Regions from separate parts of the Cytobacillus sp. FSL K6-0265 genome, predicted to be linked through region 1. Evidence: riboswitches for the same ligand, from Rfam matches in the RefSeq annotation. Region 1 holds a riboswitch; the other holds the start of a gene.
The links. Region 1 has a riboswitch for FMN ahead of ribE (riboflavin synthase). Riboswitches for the same ligand answer to the same signal wherever they lie in the genome.

Region 1 (7,712 bases):
CCGCCAAAACCTGGGCCTCCCCCGAAACCAGGACGACCCCCATAAGGCCTTCTATAAAAATGAGTCTGTGTAGCTGCCGGGTAAAAGTGTTGAGTCAATAGATAACCTCCTCTATAGTCGTTCTCTCTATATACTCCTTATAACCTATGTAAAACACCTAAATTTGCTGTAGGCAAAAACCTATCCTTAAACTTTTTAAAAAACAAACGATTGAATGACTGGTTGCCTCATCGTATGATCTTTTGTCCATTCTAAAAAAGTAACCTTCACTTTTAAAACCGGGGATAACCATTCATGTTTTTTTAATAATCCACTATAATTATGGAATGGACTTTTCTCCTGAATAATTTGGTTTGTCACTTCTGTCACTTCACGCCAATCTTTTAAAGTAAGCTTGCTCGAACCTGCACTGCCGATATAAATGAGCTCACCCTCTTCATTATATACACCTAAATCAAGTGAACGAATAAGTGATCCATTATAAGTTGCCCCTCCAACAACAGCAATAAGGTCCTGTTCTTTTTTCTTTTTTAACCAGCGTTCATCTTTTCCACCTAATATATAATTACTATTTAAATCTTTACATACAATGCCCTCTAGCCCTTGCTCTATGACTGCTTCATATAATGAATGGCAGTCTCTAAAACTTTGGACAATTTGAATCTCATTTGTTGGCTGGATCATTTCCCTTAACATATCCTGGCGTCTATGTAATGGGGTTTCAATCAGCCATTTACCGTTATAATATAAGAGGTCAAATATCATATAAGTAATTGGAATTTCTGTTTGTAATTGATTGATCGTTATTGTATTTTTCCGGCGATCTCTTCTCATTACATCATAAAAAGAGGGTACACCATCTTGAAAAGCGATTACTTCTCCATCTAAAATGAAGGAATTCCCCTTAATCAATGATGGCAATCGTTGTATTTCCGGATATTGGAGGGTGCGCTCATTTCCCTTTCTATTAAAGAGCGTCAATTTCTCTTTTTCATAATAGGACAATATCCTTGTACCATCCCACTTTACCTGCGCAATCCACTGATCGCCTTTTGGAATCTCATTTGTCATTTTTGGTTCAAAAGGAATAATTGGCTTCATTGGATTGCTCCTCGCTTGTATGTCTTTTTTTAATCTAACCATACTATGACCATGTGTAATACGTTTTATGAATGGAAACAGAATGAATGAAAAAGGATGTTGAAGGTCAATATGAGGAAAAAAGGTCGTTTCTTTATTACCGGCTGGAATATTACAACTAATCAGTTTGAATATAGTATCGTACAACAAAATGAAGTAAAGGTAATGGGTGAATTTTCTGAAGGTCTAAACGAACAGGAATTGGCTATTTTAGTAAAATTGATTCAAAAAAATGGAAGTAAAGTAAATCAAACAAAATACACCATCTCCCCAAGCATTTGTATTCAACTTTGCTTTCGAGACATAATTGAGGATACTTTTATACTGCCTCAATTTATGCAATTCTTACCGAATGAGCAATGGGATACATGTACATGGGAGAGATTATTGATAGAAAATGCTAACATCGATCCTTCTATTGAAGTGACCCACCCGGAAAAACCGTTATGGGACAACCCAAAGATTAATAAAGAGCAACTCATTGCTTATCTTGTTTCCGTCTCTCCACGGTTGTTACCGTTTGTGAAGAATAGATTGTTAACAACCATTCGCTATCCACATGGCTATATAGGGAAAGAATTTTTCTATCAGAAGAATAAACCTGATTATGCACCGTCATTTGTTACTTCTTTTACAAAAGACGAAATCGACTATATCTTATGTAATGATTTATCTACACTTGTTTGGCTAGGTAATCAATTAGCACTAGAGTATCATACCCCTTTTGAAACAATTGACAGTGAACATCCGCTTGAAATTGTGTTCGACCTTGACCCACCTGATGAAACACATTTTTTACTAGCTGTTACTGCTGCACAGAAACTAAACAAGATTTTTGAGGAATTAAATATTATTGGCTTTCCAAAATTAACGGGTGGAAAGGGGATACAAGTACATATCCCAATTATGCATCATCATTTTTCTTATGAGGATACGAGACTGTTCACTTCATTCATAGCTTCCTATTTAGTTGAAAAAAACCCAGATTTATATACGACAGAAAGGATGAAAAAGAATCGCGGGAAAAAGTTATATATCGATTATATTCAACATGCAGAAGGAAAAACGATGATTGCGCCCTACTCTCCAAGAGGCAGAGAAGGAGCAATTGTAGCAGCCCCACTCTATTGGGACGAAGTGGACAAACAACTGCAAAGGAAGAACTTTACATTGGACAACATTAGTAAGTCTCGTTTAACTGATCCATGTCCAATGGCAAGCTTTTTCGAAACCAAAAATGACACAATCGCAAACATTATTCATTCATTAAAAGGATAAGGCTATACACAAGTGAAACCTTAGTAAATGTGGTTTACTCGTCATTTTAGAAGCTACAATAGCAATGCAAATATCATATGAACGACCTGCAATTGAGATGCAAAAACAAAAAAACCGAAACAACACTATTTACGCTTAGTGCCGTTTCGGTTCAAAACTTATTTCTTTCTTAATAATCATACAAGGGCTCTTAAGCATTTAATTGCTTGGTTAAAAAAGCAGAAGCCTCTTGTTGTAACTTCGCATATTGCATCATTTCTTCAATATATTCTTCTGAGCTATCGATGGTAAATGTCCCCGGGTGATTTATATCTACTTCAATTGTACATTGATAGACAAAGCTGGCGTTACCAATCAGATCGATTGTAAAGGTATCATTTTGCTTATGAACAACACAACGGACCTTACCACCGTTGTTATAAACCTCAATCGGTTGCTCATAGGTATTGATACTTTGCATACAAGTAACTAAACATGAAGCGGACATCGCTGTTCCGCATGCATTTGTAAAGCCCACTCCTCTTTCATACGTACGAACAAAGATGCCACTTTCTGGAAGAGGTTTGACGAAACTCACATTTACCCCATCAGGAAAGTAATCATTTTCTCCGTTGACATACAAACTTAATTCCTCTTGAATATCTGATTGCAACTCCTCTTTTTCGACAATAGCCACAAGATGGGGATTAGGAACAGAAAGAGCAGTAAAAGCGATATCTTCTGAAAGCTCTTCAATCTTTTCATTAATTAATTGATGCTGATCAATGTGAAGTGGCAAAGTAGCAACATCAAAAGACACCGGAGAAATTTCTACCTTGTAAGTAGGGATATCTTTATAAATATCGTCTTCTTTACTAACTTGAAGGGTAACTTTCATCGTATCAATTGTCGCCTCTTTGATTTTCAATTTCTCACATACATATCTCGCGACACAACGAAGACCGTTACCACACATGGAAGCTTCAGAACCATCTGCATTAAAAACTCGCATTTTCGCATCAGCATCTTCACTTGCTAATATAAATAAAATCCCATCCGCACCAAGTTCGCTGGTACGATTACAAAGACTAATCGTTAAGTTCGCTCGTTCTTTATCACTCCAGCCAAACGACTGCTCCATCTCATCAATGATAAAAAAATCATTTCCCGAACCGTGACATTTAATTAATTCTAATTTCATCATAAACCCTCTTTCTCTTTTAGGCTCTTCATTTAACTTCTATTCATGCTATAACCATTATTCATGTGAATATAACCGTTAATATTATTATAACGAGAAAAAGAAAGAGGGAGCAAAGAAAATTAATTATTAACGAAAATGTTTATTGAAATTACTCATTTCAATCGCATTAACAGCTGCCTCCCAGCCTTTGTTACCTGCTTTTGTACCCGCTCTCTCAATCGCTTGTTCAATAGAATCAGTTGTTAACACACCAAAGATTACTGGTATGCCTGTTTGCAATGAAGTCGCTGCTACTCCTTTGGCTACCTCTGCATTCACATAATCAAAATGTGGCGTGGCCCCTCTAATGACTGTTCCAAGGGCAACGACCGCATCGTATTTGCCACTTTCTGCGAGTTTTTTTGCCGCTAGGGGAATTTCAAACGCACCAGGTACCCAAGCGATCGTAATATCCTCCTCAGCTACATCGTGACGCTTGAAGCTATCCAATGCGCCATCTAATAATTTTTTTGTAATAAACTCATTAAACCGCGATACAACAACGGCTACTTTCATTCCCGTACCAATTAAATGTCCTTCTAGTATTGTATTCATTCTACTTCACTCCTATATTAGTTTGTTAATAATTGTGATTGCTTATAAGAGATTAATTGTTCAATCGTAATCATCTTCAAATCATATTTTTCTGCTACTTTCTCTAACTCTGCTACTCTAGCCATTTCACCATTTTCTTTCATAATTTCACATATAATCCCGACTGGACTTGCACAAGCCAACTTCGCTAAATCAACTGCCGCTTCCGTATGTCCTGAGCGCTCAAGGACGCCACCATCCTTCGCTACAAGGGGGAAAATATGACCTGGACGATTGAAGTCTTTTGCTTGTGTTTCTTCGTCTAACATCTTTTCTACGGTTAAAAACCGTTCAAATGCGCTTATACCAGTCGTTGTCTCTTTATAATCAATACTGACTGTAAAGGCGGTTTGATGACTGTCTGTATTATTAGTAACCATCGGATGCAAGTCTAGCTTTTTGGCGATTGACTGCTCAATCGGCACGCAAATAAGCCCTCTTCCCACTGTTGCCATAAAGTTGATCGTTTCAGCTGATGCATACTCGGCAACAGCGATAAAATCACCCTCATTCTCACGATTCTCATCATCACAAACGATAATCACTTTTCCCTTTTTCAAGTCAGCTATCGCTTCTTCAATTGAGTGACTCATATGTTCCCTCCTAACTTAAGAATCCATTATTCTCTAATAACTGTTGGAAATTTCTTTCACGTTTTGATGTGTCTGTAAAGGCAACTACGTACTTTGCAAATAAATCATATTCAATATTAACGGGATCATTTACCGATTTTTCACTAATCACCGTTTCTTCAGCTGTATGAGGAATTAGCGCAATCGTAAAATATCCATCCCCAACCTCCATCACTGTTAATGAAGTGCCATCAACAGCAACAGATCCTTTCGGTAGAATTAAATGCTGATATTGCTCGGATAAGGCAACCGAAAGATAAATCGCATTTTCTACTCTTTGTTTTTTTAGAATTTTTCTCGTTTCATCCACATGACCGCTTACATAATGGCCGCCAAATCGTCCACCTGCTAACATCGCCCTTTCTAAATTCACCTTGCTCCCTACTTTTAATGAGGAAAGCGATGTCGCATGAAAAGTTTCTGGCATCACATCTGCTGTAAAACTTCTTTGTTGGAATTCGGTCACTGTTAAACAAACGCCGTTCACAGCGATACTATCACCGATATGGATATCATCCATAATCTTTGTAGCATTTAACACTATTTGAATAGTAGATCCGCGCTGAATCGTTCGTTGTACAGTACCGATTTCTTCGATAATACCTGTAAACAGAATGATCAACCTCTCTGTATAAGATTTGTTCGTTTTAATAAAAGTTGGAATTTTCCGCTCGGGGCAAAGACGCGGTATCGGGAGAGTTTGTTGAATATTACAAAAAAAGTTCGACTCACACTTATAGTTATCCCATTTCATCACCACCATTCTTAAAAAAGACTCATGAATAAATAAACCCGTATACGAATACGTATACGGGAAAAGTAATCATGGCCAAATAAACGTCAAAATCAACTGTTTTTGAACGTTTTTACACACACGCATCCTTCTCCCATCCAGACTATACTGTCGGCTTTGGAATTACACCAAATCCACCGTTCTCATTCCTGAGCCCGGGTCACGGACTAAGAGGTCACCCTCATCACCGCCGGTTGGGAATTTCACCCTGCCCCGAAGGATATTCTATGAAATTACAAGACTACTATTATGTATAATAGTCTCTACATCTAGCATATCTTTAAATCTTTATGAAAGCAATACTGAATCTCAAAATCATTCTTTCTTCACTCAGTACAAAGGTCATCAGTCTATATATTTAAGTGTTCCACTTTCTGCAAGAAGGTTTACAAACAGTTCATCATTGATTTGCACACTATTGGCTTCAATGAAAAAATTGTCTTTATTATTTACTTGAAAATAGAAATTGGTTTTTGCATGTAATTTCTCGATTTCTTTCAGATCTGATTCTAAGCTTTCAATTTTTATATGACCAAAACCATTGTTGTGATAACTAATTTCGCTTAATAAATTCGCCTCAGTAAAACGACGGTCATTTAAACGTATCGTCCCTACAATAGCCTCTTGATAAACAAAGAACGACATCACTTCCTTTATAAAAATGTAGGTTTTCTTAATCTGTTGTTTATGACAACTGAGTAATTTTAAAGAAATGGTTTCATTCAAATAATCAATCTGTAAATCATCTAAATCCCAGTATTCTGCTTTTTCGGCAAATAAGGTATTTATTCTATTTAAATCGCTAGACATCTAATCACCACTTTACTTTTTTCTTTTCACCTGTGTAAAGCACAATTTACCGCCATATTTTAGTCATAGCATTTTCTTTCTGCTCTTTTATTTAATTCCCTTTCACTTCGAGTATTTCAATAAACCTTTCAAAATTGTCATTGAATCTTTGTTGTTCATAATAATCATCATTCACTGAACTATTGCTCTCAATCGCTCCAGCAATAGTACACGATCCCAGTATAAAGCAAATTCCAATAATCCATGCAGCATTAAGTAAATCTTTCCTGTTTATATTCATCATTTTTCTCCTATCCTTTAATCATTGGACAACGGATACATATAACAGTTTTTTTGTAAATAGTACGAAATTTATTTTTTGAAGACGATAACATTATTTGCTAATTTTCACAGAAGATTAATCATCTTCGTAGAAAGTATCATACATTTCAGGAAATAGTTCTTTTAATCTCCTTATCGTATGCGCATTTGCAACAATATCCAGTACATCAGAACTAATATAAAATAAACAATCGCGATGCACAAAACAAATATAAAGCGAAGTATGACCATCAACCATTTTAAGGGTATAGCGAAAAAACGCGGATGATTTCACATGATTTACCGTTGTATAGACAAAATAACAACCCATTTCTTCTTGCCAAACTACTTTATTAGACCAATTATTTATCTTGAAAAATCGACGTAAATTTAACTTTTCTCTCCTTACCCTATTGCTATCAATATCTTGATAACCAGAAATAAACGTCATATCTAACTTTTGCTCTATAGGAAATAGGTGATGAAATAAGCTTTTCGCTAAACCGGGATATTGTCTGAATGTCTCCAAACCAAACCGAATTCGATTGTCCTTCACTACTTGAAAATAAGGCGTTGCGGCGTTCGTCATATCAACTCCGAAATTATTTGCAGGGATCATTCTACCACTCGATTCTTCACAAAATATAATGATTACCATAATTATACACTCATTTCTAAATAAGCGACTATATATTTTTTTACACGTTTTTCCATCACCTGCGTTCACTTAGAAAATAAAAAAAGCACGTGTTCATTCCACCTTAAAGCAGAATCGACACGCGCTTCATTCAAACACTATCTTTTTCTTTATTTAATTAACTCTAACTCAACAGGAATAAATTCTTCCACTGTTTCACCATCGAGTACTTTTTTGGCTGTTTCTACAGCTTGCTCGCCCATTCTATCTGGTTTTTGAGCGACTGTTGCTGCCATGTCGCCACCT
Region 2 (7,712 bases), 230 kb from region 1:
GTCAGAATTAAAAGAAGCGGAATGGGGATTAGGGGAGCTAAACCCATTTGATGCGGACTTTCATTATGATTCTTCAAATCAAGTGCTTACAGTTGATTTTCATGCTGCAACAAACATTACTACAAGCAGTCAATCAGAAACAATTAAAGAAATATTAACGGATATGATGGCTGATTTTAATATAAAAAAGATCGATTTATTAACAGATGGTGAACAAGGGGTAGAGATGGGAAATGAAGGCTTTACAGAAGAAATAAATCAAGTAGATACGCCTAATAAATCTGCCTACTATTTTTACTATCCTAATGAAGAGTGGACAACGCCTTTCCTTGTTCCGTTTAGAAAAAAAATAAACTCGGTGACAGATGCGTTTGCAGCGATGAAAACAGGTATTGAAACATATAACTTGAAAGCTTCTATACCTGATGACATTGACTTTGAAACGGAAGTCGTGTCCGATGAACAATTATTAATCACTTTTGAAGATGATGCTGATATTAAGAATGATGAGGAAACTTTATATACGATTGAAGCAATTCTATTAACGGCCAAGGAATTTGAATATAATGAGGTTAAGTTGGAAAATACCGAAATTGATCAAATTGGTCGGTTTGATTTAGAAAAAGAAATTCAAGTGCCAGTAGCACCTAATAAAAGGGATTTGCCATAATAAAGAACAAAAAGTTGGTAATTATGACTAGTAAAGTCTATTATTACCAACTTTTTTTGTGTCTTTAACAAAGATTATATTGATAAAAGTGCCAAATAAAAAAGTAAAATTTATTTTTTGTATACATATTTTTTAAAAACTCGTACATAGTAATGGATGTGTTTTTTGGTAGGATTTGTCGTTTATCATAGAAATAATTAATTTGTCTATAGTATATAATCGCTTTAGGAGGCACAAGTTTTGAAGTATAAAGTAAGCCGTTTATTTATGTTCGGAAGTCTATGTATTCTTTGTTTATTGTTCAGTGGTGAAAATAAAGCTTGGGCAGACTCTTGGCCAGAAAAAACAAAAAATTGGGTATGGCCAGTAGAAGGGGTCATCACAGATACATATGGAACTAGGGGAGGACATCATAAAGGGATTGATATTGCTGCTGAGATAGGTACACCCATTCATTCAGTTGATAGTGGGGTAGTTACGAGATCATATTTCTCTGATACATATGGTAATGTTGTGTTTATACAGCATGATAACGATACAGAAACCATTTATGCTCATTTGAAAAAGCGTTTAGTATTTGAAGGTGATGTGATTTCAGCAGGTGATTCAGTAGGAGAAATGGGGAATACTGGTGATTCCTCTGGTGTTCATTTGCATTTTGAAGTTCACGCAAACGAGTGGACCTTTTCAAAGGAGAATGCGCTTGATCCTTTTTTAGTATTGAATCATGATGAGGATACCCTGGTTGTTTCAGGAAAAATGAATGGGACTAATATGGATACATATGAAGTGAAATCAGGAGATACGTTATGGTCGATTAGTGAAAGATATAATGTGTCGGTAACAGAATTGATTAATAAGAATGGTTTGCGAACGGAAAACATATATCCTTACCAAATATTAAAGATGCCTTAAACTAAAAAGTAATGCATCTAAGCAAAGGTACATTTAATATGAAAAAATTAACATGATTGTATTTTATTTTTCAATCAAAACGAATTAAGGTTTGATTATTCAAAAAAATGTCTAAATCTCATTGTCCATGCCTCTTTTAAGGCGTATAATTGTTACATACAATTGAGGAGGCAGGCAAAATGTTAACGGATTATCATAATCATTTAGAGAACGGTACACTTACATTAGACTATTTAGAACAATTTACAAACGCTGCTAATAGTAAAAATATTGGTTCATTCGGTATTTCTGAACATGCTTATCACTTTTATCAAACGGCAGATATTCTGCAAAATAAATGGGTGAATGAAAGACGATATTATGATATGAAGGATTATGTGTCATTATTTCATCAAGCATGGGATAAAGGAATAGATGTCAAGATGTCTATTGAAATGGATTATACACCTGGAAAGCATAAGGAAATGGAGAAATTCATTCAATCTTATGATTTTGATTATGTGATTGGCTCTGTCCATTGGGTAGGTGACTTTGGCATCGATTTAGCTGAATACAAAAAGGAATGGGAACGACGCGACCTATACGATGTATATCGTAAATATTATGATCAGATAGTCACTTTGGCTCAATCTAATCTATTTGATATTGTTGGCCATATTGACTTAGTGAAGATTTTTAAATATGTTCCACAAGATGAAGCGTTTCTCTTAGAACAATACGAAAGAGCAACTGATGCTTTAGCACAATCAAAAACATGTGTGGAAATAAGCAGTGCTGGTTTAAGAAAACCTGTAGGTGAGCTTTATCCAGATCCAAGATTATTACGAAAATGTTATGAGAAGAATATACCAATCGTTCTATCATCTGATGCTCATTTTCCCGAGCATGTTGGTGCAGACTTTGATCAATCGCTTGCATTAGCAAAAGAAATTGGTTATTCATCCATCATGACTTTTTCAAAAGGTGAACGTAAAGAATATCCGTTAGGCTAGGGTATAATGATAAATAGTTATCAAATAAAAAATGAACAGGTTCTAATTGAATCTGTTCATTTTTTATTGATTTTGGTTAATCTAAAAATAAAAAAGAGTGGTCGAATAAAGACCACTCTTACATGAAGGAATTATAAGATAATAGGATTAATAGAAACAATCTCATCTAAGTTATTCAATAAGGAAAGCTCATTTTCACTTAATGGTTTGTCAAAAGCTAGAACCATAATTGCTTCGCCACCTGCTTGTTTACGACCCACTTGCATTGTTGCAATATTAATATGGTGATCTCCAAGTACTTGACCTACGTGGCCAATAACACCAGGTCTGTCCATATGTTGAATATAAAGAAGATTGCCCTCTGGTAAGAAGTCGATATTAAAGCCGTTCAAATAGACAATTCTAGGTCCATAATGATCAATAAAGGTACCTCTAACTGTAAATGCATTTTCTTCGCCTTTTGCTGTGACTGAGATACAGTTGTCATAGCCAAATGCTTCTGTAGAAATCTTTTCACCAACAGTGATACCACGCTCTTTTGCAGTGAGTAATGCGTTTACTTCATTCACGTTAACATCTATTCTTCCTTTGAAGAAGCCAGACAGCATCGCTTTTGTTAAATATGCAGTCTCTAATTCTGTCACTGAACCAGAGTAAGTAATAGAGAGTTCATGTACCCCTTCTTTAACACATTGAGTTAAAATATTTCCGATTTGTTTAGAAATTTGGTAAAACGGTTGTATTTTTTCATAGATGTCTTTGGAAATCGCTGGTAAGTTAATCGAATTAGATACTGGATTTCCTTCAAAGTATGTCCGTACTTCTTGAGCAACTTGTGTTGCTACATTTAATTGTGCTTCTTTTGTTGATGCACCTAAATGTGGAGTTACAATTACATTATCATATTTTAAAAGTGGATGTTCACCAGGAGGTTCGGTTTCAAATACGTCTAGTGCAACTCCCCCAACATGTCCATTAGCCACGTATTTAGCTAAATCTTGCTCGTCAATGATACCACCACGTGCACAATTGAGTAAGCGAACGCCTTTTTTTGTTTTTTTCAATGCCTCTTCATTAATAATCCCTTTTGTTTCTGGTGTAAGTGGAGTATGAACCGTAATGATATCCGATCTTTGCAGTATTTCATCTAATGTAGTAGATTCTACACCAAGTTTTGCTGCACGTTCTTTCGTTAAAAAGGGATCAAATACTAACACACTCATACCAAATACTTTTGCTCGCTTGGCAATTTCACTCCCGATTCTTCCCATACCAACAATCCCAAGGTTTTTACCGAATAGTTCAGTACCTACATACTGATTTCTTTTCCATTCCAAATTTTTAACTGAGCTATGCGCTTGAGGGATATTTCTCATAAGGGAGGCCATCATAGCAAAAGTATGCTCTGCCGTAGAAATTGTGTTTCCGTCTGGTGCATTAATGACGATAATACCTCTTTTAGTTGCTGCCGGGACATCAATATTATCTACACCCACACCTGCTCTTGCAATGATCTTTAAGTTAGGCATCTCCGCCATTAATTCATCCGTTACTTTTGTAGCACTACGTACTAACAAAGCCTTAATAGTTGATAAATCAACTTCTGGATCGTCGGTTTTCTTTTGAATAATTTCGGCATTTGTGTCGTTAAGTAAAGGGTATAAGCCTTCTTCACTAATGGCATCAGCCACTAATATTTGATACATGTATGAACCCTCCTAAGTTGGTTACTTAATTATCTGATTATTTTACAAGACGAATATTATTCTGTCAATTGGATTTATTGTTTGTGTTTAAAATGGAAACGCTTTAATGTAATAAAATAAAACGATCTTCGAGGGAAGAAAATTTTTATCTATTGAGGACAGATGTCCATAATGGAGGGAATGTTTTTAATTCAAGATATGTACGATTTTAGGCTTCACAAATGAATTGTTTTTCAGTATAATGAAGTTGTCAAATAAATATGGTCTATCTTCGGGGCAGGGTGAAATTCCCGACCGGCGGTGATAAGTATTGAATACTTTAAGCCCGCGAGCCTAAAAGTGGAGTGCAATTAGCATGAAGCGTTTGTATTGGGCAGGATTTGGTGAGAATCCAAAGCCGACAGTAAAGTCTGGATGGGAGAAGATGGAGGTTCTGCTAACGTTCAAAGTGTGCACTACACGAACGTTTATTAAGAATGTCTTTGTTCAATTCTCCCTCAAGTTTACTTGAGGGTTTTATTTTGCAAAGACGCTTATTTGCTGAACTTTCTTCTATAGGAGAGATAGCCTAAAAGGAGAGAGGAAAAATTGAAGAAGTTAAATGTCAAAGCTTTTGTTGCAATTGGTATGTTAAGTAGTATTGCGTATATTCTTATGTTGTTAAACTTTCCATTACCACCGTTTCCGAACTTTTTGATGATTGACTTTAGTGATATTCCTGCTTTAGTGGCTGCATTAATATTTGGTCCGATTGCGGGAATACTGGTCGAATTGTTTAAAAATGTGTTGGATTATTTTATGACTGGAAGCGCTACTGGCGTACCTGTTGGTCATATTGCTAACTTTGTCGCAGGATTATTATTTATTTTGCCGACCTATTATGTTTATACAAAGATGAAATCCAAAAAAGGCATGACCATAGGGTTAATAATTGGCACAAGTGTAATGGCTGTATCCATGAGTTTGCTAAATTATTTCGTCTTTTTACCAGCCTATACAATGTTTTTAAATATGCCCGCAATGTCAGGACCAGAAATGCGTTCAACTGCAGTCATGTTTATTCTACCTTTTAACTTTATTAAAGGGATTTTAATGGCATCGGTATTTATGCTTGTATTTGTTAAGATGGGTAATTGGATTAATAAACAAAGATCATTAAATACGATTGCTTAATTTATAAAGGAGGCATCTAACTTTGAAAAGTTGGATGCCTTTTAATATATAAACATATGCCGCTTAAATAGAATGGCTACTTATCCATTGTTTCACCATTTGAAAAGCACAAATAGACTCATGGGCAACTTTCGATCACTATTATTTAAACTTTTAGCTAAAGAATAGAAAAGCCCACTGGTTTCATTTAGAAGAAGGATCTTTATTCGCATTAAAAAACGAACAAACCCGTGAATAATAGGATTTGTCCGTTTTCTTGTTTTGATAATTAGATTTTTGTTCTATTCGTATTTTAACGGGTCACCATCAAAGGCATCGTCTGCGACTTTGATTGAGTCTGTTGGACAGCCTTCAAATGCATCCATCATATCTTCTATAAGAACATCAGGAATTTCTACAATTCCTTCATTATCATCTAATGTTACAAATGCGATGCCCTCATCATCATAATCATAAATGTCTGGAGCTGCCGCACCACATGCGCCACAAGCAATACATGTTTCTTTGTCAACAATTGTATACTTCGCCATGGAATAACCTCCTATTTAAAATCTTTTTCATGTTAAAGCACGAAAATATCTGCCGAAACACTTACCACATGTTCTATTGTAAATCTGTCTTGTAAACATTTCAATAAAAATCTACCATCTAGAATAGTCTATGGTGGGACTTTTCAAGTTGTTCATGAGGAAAAATTGACTGATATTATCACGTATATAACGGTTTCATGATACAATAAAATTCAACAAAAAAAATTAAAATAATGTCGAAAAAATCTGCAAATTCATCACGAAAATGCTATTCTAAAAACTAATTAGTCATAATAAAGGGGAGAGAAATGTGAGTGTTATTCAGAAATTGGTCTTATTTTGTCTAAAATCAATTGAGAATCAGAGAACGGCTTATGCCATTTTACATTTGCTTAATGGCAAAAAGTCATCTCAAACAATACAAGATGCTCATTTATTTCACTTGAAGCAATACTTTCATGTATTACCCCATTTGACAAGAGAGGAATTTAACCAAATATTAGATTTTCTTATTGAGGAGAATTATGTTACTTGTCTCAATGAGGGGACTTATCGAATAACGGAAAAAGGGGATATATATATCCAAGTGCATGCGGAACCAATCCTCCCTATATATCTCAATGGCTGGTCATATAATCGAATGGACAAATTATTTTGGGAGCGTCTTTCTCTTATGGTTCAAGTGATTTCTAACCTAGTCGCATATAACGGGAGGTATCTCCCAATTCAAAATAATAAACCTCATCTTGATTGGATAAAAAACTTTATTCAAAGAAATAGATTCAATCGCTATGAGTTGGCAACACAATTGTTTAAGGAGTTACAACATCTTTTTACGAATAAAAAAATAGACCCTCTAATTCTTATACTAAGGTTAACAGGAAGTAAGCGAATTGGCTTAACGGCACATCAGGCAGCTGAACAGTTACAAATGTCAGTGTTAACCTATCATTTACATTTTACAAATGTGATTCACATGATTTTAACTGAAGTAAAAGGAAATAAGACTTCTTATCCTTTACTCGAGCAATTATTAGAGACAGAAGAGAAAAATGAGTGGATACACCTAACACAATCAACAAGAAAAACAGCTATTTATTTAAATCAAGGATACGATATTGAGGATATTATTAAAATAAGAAAATTAAAACAAGGAACAATTGAAGACCATATTGTGGAATTGGCCATCATTGATTCGTCATTTGATATAGATATATATGTCCCACCAGAAGTGCAAAGAAACATTATGAAAACTTCAACAAATGGAATAAAACAGTTAAAATATATCCGTCAATCCGTTCCCGAAGCAAGCTATTTTCAGATACGGCTTGTACTAGCTAAACATAAAAGTGCGGTGAGCGTATGATGAAACATTTACTGAGAGAAAAATTTGGTTATACGTCTTTTAGAGATGGACAAGAAGAAACAATAAAAGCGGTATTGGCTGGTAAGCATACGTTAGCCATGCTTCCAACTGGTTCTGGGAAGTCATTATGTTATCAACTTCCTACATATATGCTTCCAGGTGCAACTTTAATTATTTCTCCACTTCTCTCCTTAATGCAGGATCAAGTAGACCAATTACTATTGATAGGGGAAAAACGGGCAATTGCATTTAATTCTTTTTTAAATTACCAAAAAAAAATGTCTGCACTTAAAAACTTGCACCAGTATAAGTTTATTTTTACTTCACCTGAAATGCTACAATCAAAATTATTCATGGAGA

Region 2: another riboswitch for FMN. It lies ahead of MHH73_RS14375 (ECF transporter S component); the one in region 1 lies ahead of ribE (riboflavin synthase).

Annotation. Positions count from the first base shown of each region.
Region 1 is NZ_JBBOPE010000001.1:2,620,508-2,628,219, forward strand. Features, by position in the region: gene MHH73_RS13190 (spore coat protein) at 1-98, opposite strand, end outside; gene MHH73_RS13195 (ATP-dependent DNA ligase) at 196-1,101, opposite strand; gene ligD (DNA ligase D) at 1,213-2,418, shown strand; gene dapF (diaminopimelate epimerase) at 2,609-3,598, opposite strand; gene ribH (6,7-dimethyl-8-ribityllumazine synthase) at 3,728-4,195, opposite strand; partial or broken gene ribB (3,4-dihydroxy-2-butanone-4-phosphate synthase) at 4,237-4,827, opposite strand; gene ribE (riboflavin synthase) at 4,838-5,479, opposite strand; FMN riboswitch at 5,742-5,884, opposite strand; gene MHH73_RS13225 (YxiG family protein) at 6,005-6,469, opposite strand; gene MHH73_RS13230 (hypothetical protein) at 6,561-6,749, opposite strand; gene MHH73_RS13235 (hypothetical protein) at 6,867-7,427, opposite strand; gene rbsB (ribose ABC transporter substrate-binding protein RbsB) at 7,577-7,712, opposite strand, start outside.
Region 2 is NZ_JBBOPE010000001.1:2,849,999-2,857,710, reverse strand. Features, by position in the region: gene MHH73_RS14395 (hypothetical protein) at 1-670, shown strand, start outside; gene MHH73_RS14390 (peptidoglycan DD-metalloendopeptidase family protein) at 938-1,585, shown strand; gene MHH73_RS14385 (histidinol-phosphatase) at 1,765-2,577, shown strand; gene serA (phosphoglycerate dehydrogenase) at 2,709-4,283, opposite strand; FMN riboswitch at 4,547-4,713, shown strand; gene MHH73_RS14375 (ECF transporter S component) at 4,872-5,456, shown strand; gene MHH73_RS14370 (ferredoxin) at 5,738-5,986, opposite strand; gene MHH73_RS14365 (helix-turn-helix domain-containing protein) at 6,297-7,352, shown strand; gene MHH73_RS14360 (RecQ family ATP-dependent DNA helicase) at 7,352-7,712, shown strand, end outside.